Linked DNA regions of Chelatococcus sp. HY11. Each later gene encodes a partner of the first gene's protein in a complex. Links are inferred from orthologs where the notes say so. Each region holds a gene or a part of one and is shown in the gene's direction. Other genes may lie near its edges.

Region 1 (4,335 bases):
TCCTGCTTGGCATGCTTTGGGCCTTCGTGCAGGTGGTGCAGCCTGCCCGCATTACGCCATTCCAACGCAGCTGCGCCAAAGCCTGCATCGACAACGGCAGCGACGCAGCCACCTGCGCGCGCTATTGCAGCTGCGCCAGCGACGCCCTCGCCCGTCTCGACATGTGGGACAAGATGAGCTCCAACAGCCTCCTGCCGCAGGAGAGGCAACAACTGAGCGGCGCGTTCCGGCAATGCCGCGCCGGCGCGGAGCGGCCGACGCCATGAGGACGGGTGCCATGAGGACGGGCCCCACGACGACCAGCAAAGGGCCGAATGTTCCTCAAAAAGCATTCAGGCGGACATGAGCCGTTGAGTAGCCGCAATTGCGGGCTTATACGTCCCAGTCCGCGCTACACGCCCGCACGTCAAGCCTCTGCTTTTGTCTGAACAGGTCGATCCGATGAATCCGCTCCAGCGCGCCGTTGATGCCCTTCGGCGGGGCGACAGCCCGTTGCTCACCAGCGTTGCCGACGGTCAAGACGGCCTCGTCATCGCTGATCTCGCGCGGGCGCTGGCGAGTGAGGACAAGGCCGCCTCGCTCGTCTATGTACTGCGCGATGACAGACGGCTGGCGGCGACGGAGGCGGCGCTCAGCTTTATCGCACCCGAACTCGAGGTGCTGAGCCTGCCGGCCTGGGACTGCCAGCCCTATGACCGCGTTTCGCCAACCGCGGCGATCACCGCACGCCGCATGATGGCGCTCGCGCGGCTTGCCTCCTCGCGCTCGTCGGCCGAGAAGCCGCGGCTCCTGCTCACCACGGTCAATGCCCTGTTGCAGCGCGTCCCACCCGTCGCGCTGATGGCCCGCGACAGCCTCTCGGCCGCCCCGGGCAATACGGTCGACATGGACGCGCTGGTACAATGGCTGGAGGTCAACGGCTTCCAGCGCACCGCGACCGTACGCGATACCGGCGAATATGCGGTGCGCGGCGGTATTGTCGATCTCTATGCGCCGGGCCTGCCCGAGCCGCTGCGCCTCGATTTCTTCGGCGATACGCTCGAGTCGATCCGCGCCTTCGACGCGGAGACCCAGCGCACCACGCATCAGCTGCGCTCGCTCGATCTCGTGCCGATGAGCGAGGTGAAGATCACCACCGAAACCATCCGGCGTTTCAGACAGGGCTATGTCACGGCCTTCGGCGCCGCGACACGCGATGACACGCTCTATGAGGCGGTGAGTGAGGGACGTCGCCATCCTGGCCTCGAACACTGGTTGCCGCTGTTCTATGAGGGGCTGGACACGCTCTTCGACTATGTGCCGGGCGTACCGCTTGCCTTCGATCCCCTGGCGGAGGATGCCGCCGGCGAGCGCCTTGCCCAGATCAAGGATTACTATGAGGCTCGCCGCGCGAGCCCGGCCTCCGGCGCGACGGGCGGAGCGCCGCCCTACAAGCCGCTGCCGCCGGATGCGCTCTATCTCGGCGAGCGCGAATGGAGCGAGCGGCTCAAGGCAGGAGCGACCTTGCGCTTCTCGCCTTTCGCCCAGCCCGAGAGTGAGGCGCGCCTCATCATCGACGCCGCCGGCAAGACGGGCCGGAATTTCGCGCCGGAACGCGCCGACGGCACCATCAATATCTTCGAGGCGGCCGTTGCTCATATCCGCCATCTCCAGGGACAAGGCCGCAAGGTCATCGTCGCGGCCTGGTCGGAAGGCTCGCGCGAACGTCTCGGCTCGGTCCTCGCCGACCACGGGCTGAAAAAGGCGACGGCCGTCGGGCGCCTGTCCGTCGCGCTCGGCCTGCCGGCCGGCGAGGTCGGGCTCGCCGTATGGGGATTGGAGGCCGGCTTCGAGGCCGGCGACCTCGCGGTCATCGGTGAGCAGGACATCCTCGGCGACCGGCTCGTCCGTCAGACACGCAAGTCGCGCCGGGCGCAGGATTTCATCTCCGAAGTCTCGAGCCTCTCGGCGGGCGATCTCGTGGTGCATGTCGACCACGGCATCGGCCGCTTCGTCGGTCTGCAGACCATCGACGTCGCGGGCGCGCCGCACGATTGTCTTGAGCTGCATTATCTCGGCGGCGATAAGCTCTATCTGCCGGTCGAGAACATCGACCTGCTCTCGCGCTACGGCTCCGAGGACACCGAGGTTGCGCTCGACAAGCTCGGCGGAGCCGCCTGGCAGGCACGCAAGGCCAAGCTCAAGCAGCGCATCCGCGAGATGGCCAGCGCGCTCATCAAGGTCGCCGCCGCCCGCGCCCTGAAGGAAGCCCCGCGCATCGTCCCGCCGCATGGCCTCTATGACGAATTCGCGGCGCGCTTCCCCTACGACGAGACCGAGGACCAGCAGAACGCCATCGATGCGGTGCTGGAGGACTTGTCCTCGGGCCGCCCGATGGATCGCCTCGTCTGCGGCGACGTCGGCTTCGGCAAGACGGAAGTCGCCCTGCGTGCGGCCTTCACGGTCGCCCTCTCCGGCCGGCAGGTCGCGGTCGTCGTGCCGACGACGCTTCTGGCGCGCCAGCACTACCGCGCCTTCGAGGAACGGTTCCAGGGCCTGCCGATCAAGGTCGCGCAAGCCTCACGCTTCGTGCCGACGGCTGAGCTGAAAGCTGTAAAAGCCGGCCTCGCCGATGGCACCGTCGATATCGTGGTCGGCACCCACGCCCTTCTCGGAAAGGCCATCCGCTTCAAGGAACTCGGCCTCATCATCGTGGACGAGGAGCAGCATTTCGGTGTCAGCCACAAGGAGCGCCTGAAGGATCTGCGCGCCGAGGTGCACGTGCTGACGCTGACAGCGACACCCATCCCGCGCACGCTGCAACTGGCGCTGACTGGCGTGCGCGAGCTGTCACTGATCGCGACTCCGCCGGTCGATCGGCTGGCTGTCCGCACCTTCATTTCGCCCTTCGATCCGCTCTCGGTGCGCGAGGCGCTGCTGCGCGAGCGCTATCGCGGCGGCCAGTCGTTCTACGTCTGTCCCCGCATCGACGATCTGGCGGAAGTGAAGTCCTTCCTCGACCGCGAGGTGCCCGAGGTCAAGGTGGCCGTGGCGCACGGCCAGATGGCCGCGGGCCAGCTCGAGGATGTGATGACGGCCTTCTACGAGGGCAAGTTCGACCTCCTGTTGTCGACCACCATCGTCGAGTCAGGCCTCGACATTCCGCGCGCCAACACGCTGATCGTCCATCGCGCCGACATGTTCGGTCTCGCGCAGCTCTATCAGCTGCGCGGCCGTGTCGGTCGCGCGAAATTGCGCGCTTATGCGCTGCTGACGGTGCCTGCCAACCGGCGGCTGACCCAGAGTGCCGAGAGGCGCCTCAAGGTGCTGCAGTCGCTCGACACGCTCGGGGCGGGCTTCCAGCTTGCCAGCCACGATCTCGATATCCGCGGCGCCGGCAACCTCCTCGGTGAGGAGCAGTCGGGCCATATCAAGGAAGTCGGCTACGAGCTCTACCAGCAGATGCTGGAAGAGGCGGTCGCCCAGCTCAAGGCGGGTGTCGAGGAGGCGGAAGAGGAAGCCTGGTCGCCGACGATCACCATCGGCACGCCGGTGATGATCCCCGACAGCTTCGTGCCGGACCTCGACGTGCGGCTCGAACTCTATCGGCGGTTGTCGACGCTCGACACCGACGCCGAGATAGAGGGCTTCGGCGCCGAGCTCATCGACCGCTTCGGCAAGCTGCCGGAAGAAGTGGAGCAGCTTCTCAAGATCGTCTCGATCAAGGCCTTGTGCCGCCGGGCCAATGTGGAGAAGGTCGAGGCGGGGCCGAAGGGCGTCATCGTCTCGTTCCGCGACAACGCCTTCGCCAATCCCGAAGGGCTCGTCGCCTATGTCGCGGAACAAGGTTCGCTCGCCAAGGTACGGCCGGACATGCGCATCGTCTTCATCGACGATTTCGCGACACCGGCTCATCGCCTCAAGGGAACGACCGTCATCATGCGCGATCTGGCACGGATCGCCGAGCGCAAGAAGGCGGCGTGACCAAAGGGCATCTGCGATGCAATCTTGTGGGAACGAGCACGGCGCAGCCGCCGGAGTATGTGAGGAGAAAATGTCCGCATGGCCAGTCGCGTGATCCCGGTACCGCCATTCACACTCGTCATCTTCGGGGCGACGGGCGACCTCGCCCAGCGCAAGCTCCTGCCCGCCCTCTTCCATCGTGACCTCGCGGGACAGCTGCCCGACGACGCCGTTATCATCGGCACGTCCAGGCGCGACTTGAGTGACGCGGAATTCCAGGCCTTCGCCCGCAAGGCGATCGCCGACCACGTGCCCGCGCACGAGCTGCAGGAAGAACCCCTCGGCCGTTTCCTCCACCGCCTGTCCTATGTCAGCACGGAGGCGGGCTCTGAT
Region 2 (3,732 bases), 720 kb from region 1 along the record:
CGTACGCTGTCACGCGACCCGATCCGCGATCGTCCGGGTCGAGGCGCGGGGCTTTGTCGTGCAAAACGCGAGCCACTGGCATAAATGGACCGGAAGGCCCATGTAGTTGCCCGTACCCGCCCCGGGATACGGGCTGTTGATCTCGTCCCTCGCGCATGACGACAAGCCATGTGAGAAGGGCGGGCTCCTTTTTCATGTCGTTCGTCGTTCAGCGCTCCAGGCGCCGTCCGCTCCTGTCGATCACACCTGTCCGTTGAGAGCCATGGCTCAGAAATCGAAGAAGAACCCCACGGTCACCGCCTCCCCGGCGGACACATCATCGACGGCCAAATCATCGGTCGCCAAATCGTCGGCCAACAAGGCACCGGCCAAGGAGGCATCGGCCAAGAAGGCATCGATTGCCGTGGCAACGACCGCCGCGACACCGGTCAAGAAAGCCGCGGTCGTCCTGCCGGAAAGCCGGCGTCTCAACCATGATGGGCCGACGCGCATGCTCACCATCCGGGGAGCACGGGAGCACAATCTCAAGAACGTCGACCTCGCGGTCCCGCGTGACAAGCTGGTCGTGTTCACGGGCCTTTCCGGGTCGGGCAAATCGTCGCTGGCCTTCGACACGATCTATGCGGAGGGCCAGCGCCGCTACGTCGAATCCCTGTCGGCCTATGCCCGGCAGTTTCTGGAGATGATGCAGAAGCCGGACGTCGACGAGATCGACGGCCTGTCGCCTGCCATCTCCATCGAGCAGAAGACCACCTCGAAGAATCCACGCTCCACGGTTGGCACGGTCACCGAGATCTACGATTACATGCGCCTTCTCTGGGCACGCGCCGGCGTGCCCTATTCGCCGGCCACCGGCCTGCCGATCGAGAGTCAGACTGTCAGCCAGATGGTCGACCGCATCCTGGCCCTGCCGGAGAAGACGCGCCTCTATCTGCTGGCGCCTGTCGTGCGCGGCCGCAAGGGCGAATACCGGAAGGAACTCGCCGATTTCATGAAGCGCGGCTTCCAGCGCGTGAAGATCGACGGCACTTATTACGAGATCGCCGACGCACCCAATCTCGACAAGAAGCTGAAGCACGATATCGACGTGGTGGTCGATCGCGTTGTCGTCCGCGCCGACATCGCGGCGCGCCTGGCGGAATCGCTAGAAACGTCGCTTGAGCTCGCCGAAGGTATCGCGGTGATTGAGTTCGCCGACGAAACAGACGCCAAGGGCGCTCCCCGCCGCGATGTGCTCTCGTCGAAATTTGCCTGCCCGGTGTCCGGCTTCACGATCCCGGAGATCGAGCCGCGGCTTTTCTCCTTCAATAATCCCTATGGCGCCTGCCCGGTCTGCGACGGGCTTGGGCACGAGATGCGGATCGATCCCGACCTTGTGGTGCCGGATCATAAGCTAACCCTGCGCGGCGGCGCGATCGCCCCCTGGGCACGCTCGACGTCACCCTATTACGGGCAGACGCTCGACGCGCTGGCGCGCCACTACGGCTTCTCGGTGACGAAACCGTGGAGCGAGCTGCCGGAGAAAGCACAAGACGTCATCCTCTACGGCAGCGGCGCGACGTCGGTGCGCTTCTCCTATGAGGACGGCCTGCGCGCCTACGAGGTCAACAAGCCCTTCGAGGGCGTGATCTCCAACCTCGAACGCCGCTGGAAGGAGACCGAAAGCGATTGGGCGCGCGAGGAAATCGGCCGCTTCATGAGCGAGACGCCCTGCGCGGCCTGCGGCGGGCACCGCCTCAAGCCGGAAGCGCTCGCGGTCAAGGTCGGCCATCGCCACATCAGCGAGGTGGCGCAGCTCTCCGTGCGCGACGCGCGGGATTGGTTCGACGCCGTTCCCAATCAGCTCAACGCCAAGCAGAACGAGATCGCCGGCCGTATCCTCAAGGAGATTCGCGACCGTCTGGTGTTCCTGCTGGACGTCGGCCTCGACTATCTCACGCTCGCGCGCGCCTCGGGAACCCTGTCCGGCGGTGAGAGCCAGCGCATTCGCCTCGCGAGTCAGATCGGTTCGGGGCTGACAGGCGTGCTCTACGTTCTCGACGAACCGTCGATCGGCCTGCATCAGCGCGACAACGAGCGGTTGCTGCAGACGCTGAAGCGGCTGCGCGACCTCGGCAACACGGTCATCGTCGTCGAGCATGACGAGGACGCCATCCTGACGGCCGACTATGTTGTCGATGTCGGGCCGGGCGCCGGCATCCATGGCGGCGAGATCGTCGCGCAGGGCACACCGAACGACATCCTGGCCAATCCAGCCTCGCTGACCGGCCGCTATCTCACCGGCGAACTCGGCGTGCCCCTGCCGGCGAAGCGCCGCAAGCCACAGAAGGGACGCCAGCTCACCATATCAGGCGCGCGCGGCAACAACCTCAAGGACGTGACTGCGGCTTTCCCGCTCGGCACCTTCACCTGCGTCACGGGCGTGTCTGGCGGCGGCAAGTCGACGCTCGTCATCGACACGCTTTATAAGGCGGTGGCGCGGCGGCTGAACAATGCGCTGGAGCACCCCACGCCTTTCGATGACATCGGAGGCCTGGAACATCTCGACAAGGTCATCGACATCGACCAGTCGCCGATCGGCCGCACCCCGCGGTCGAACCCGGCCACCTATACCGGCGCGTTCACCCCGATCCGCGAATGGTTCGCCGGTTTGCCGGAGGCCAAGGCGCGTGGCTACCAGCCGGGACGCTTCTCCTTCAACGTCAAGGGCGGGCGCTGCGAAGCCTGCCAGGGCGACGGTGTCATCAAGATCGAGATGCACTTCCTTCCCGACGTCTACGTCACCTGCGACGTGTGCAAAGGCAAGCGGTACGATCGCGAGACGCTGGAGGTGAAGTACCGCCAGCGCTCCATCGCCGATGTGCTCGATATGACGGTGGACGAGGCGCGTGACCTGTTCCATGCCGTGCCGGCGATCCGCGACAAGATGGAAACGCTGTCGCGTGTCGGTCTCGGCTACATCAAGGTCGGTCAGCAGGCCACCACCCTGTCGGGCGGCGAGGCGCAACGCGTCAAGCTGTCGAAGGAATTGTCCAAGCGCGCGACGGGCCGCACGCTCTATATCCTCGACGAGCCGACCACGGGCCTGCATTTCCACGATGTCGCCAAGTTGCTCGAGGTACTGCACGAGCTCGTCGAGCAGGGCAACACCGTCATCGTCATCGAGCACAACCTGGAGGTCATCAAGACGGCCGACTGGGTCATCGACATGGGCCCGGAGGGCGGCGACGGCGGCGGCACCATTGTGGCGCAAGGCACGCCGGAGACAATTGCCAAATCTTCGAGCAGTCACACGGGCAGATTCTTGGCAGAGGTCCTCGAAAGGCGACCACTTCGCACACGCAACCAAGCGGCTGCGGAATAGCTCCTAGCCTCGATTTTGCCCTTTTTTGGGGATTTCGGCCCATATGTAACTAAATTCTTACCCTATCGGCACCATGGACATGCTTCCAGCGCATGACTGTCATTCAGAATCTCCCCTGCCTGAAATCGAGGCAAAGGCCTATATGCTGCATCGCAACAAGGCGAGATCGGCAGCATCCGCGAAGCCCCTCGCCAGCAGGAGATTAAAATGATTGTCACGCATATCCTCGCCAAGATCCGCAGCTACCTGCGTTACCGCGATACCGTCCGTGAGCTGTCCCGCCTGTCGGACCGCGAACTCAACGATCTCGGCCTGTCCCGTTGGGATATCCCCTTCATTGCGCGCAAGCACACGAAGGTCGGTGCCTG

Evidence for each region.
Region 2: the proteins of mfd (region 1) and uvrA are in contact, whole or in part, in a crystal structure (PDB 4DFC), measured with the Escherichia coli proteins. The link is inferred for Chelatococcus sp. HY11 from one-to-one orthologs.

Annotation. Positions count from the first base shown.
Region 1 is NZ_JAHBRX010000001.1:1,415,181-1,419,515, forward strand. The notes cover bases 137-4,163. They hold mfd (transcription-repair coupling factor), read left to right. Parts: upstream 137-441; coding sequence 442-3,963; downstream 3,964-4,163. Other genes in these bases: KIO74_RS06645 (acetyltransferase domain-containing protein), read left to right, coding at 137-266; zwf (glucose-6-phosphate dehydrogenase), read left to right, coding at 4,042-4,163. Outside these bases: more of KIO74_RS06645, read left to right, coding at 1-136; more of zwf, read left to right, coding at 4,164-4,335. UniProt on the Escherichia coli protein: Couples transcription and DNA repair by recognizing RNA polymerase (RNAP) stalled at DNA lesions. Mediates ATP-dependent release of RNAP and its truncated transcript from the DNA, and recruitment of nucleotide excision repair machinery to the damaged site.
Region 2 is NZ_JAHBRX010000001.1:692,353-696,084, reverse strand. What follows is about bases 141-3,564. They hold uvrA (excinuclease ABC subunit UvrA), read left to right. Parts: upstream 141-490; coding sequence 491-3,364; downstream 3,365-3,564. In the rest of the region: KIO74_RS03435 (DUF1127 domain-containing protein), read left to right, coding at 3,572-3,732. UniProt on the Escherichia coli protein: The UvrABC repair system catalyzes the recognition and processing of DNA lesions. UvrA is an ATPase and a DNA-binding protein. A damage recognition complex composed of 2 UvrA and 2 UvrB subunits scans DNA for abnormalities.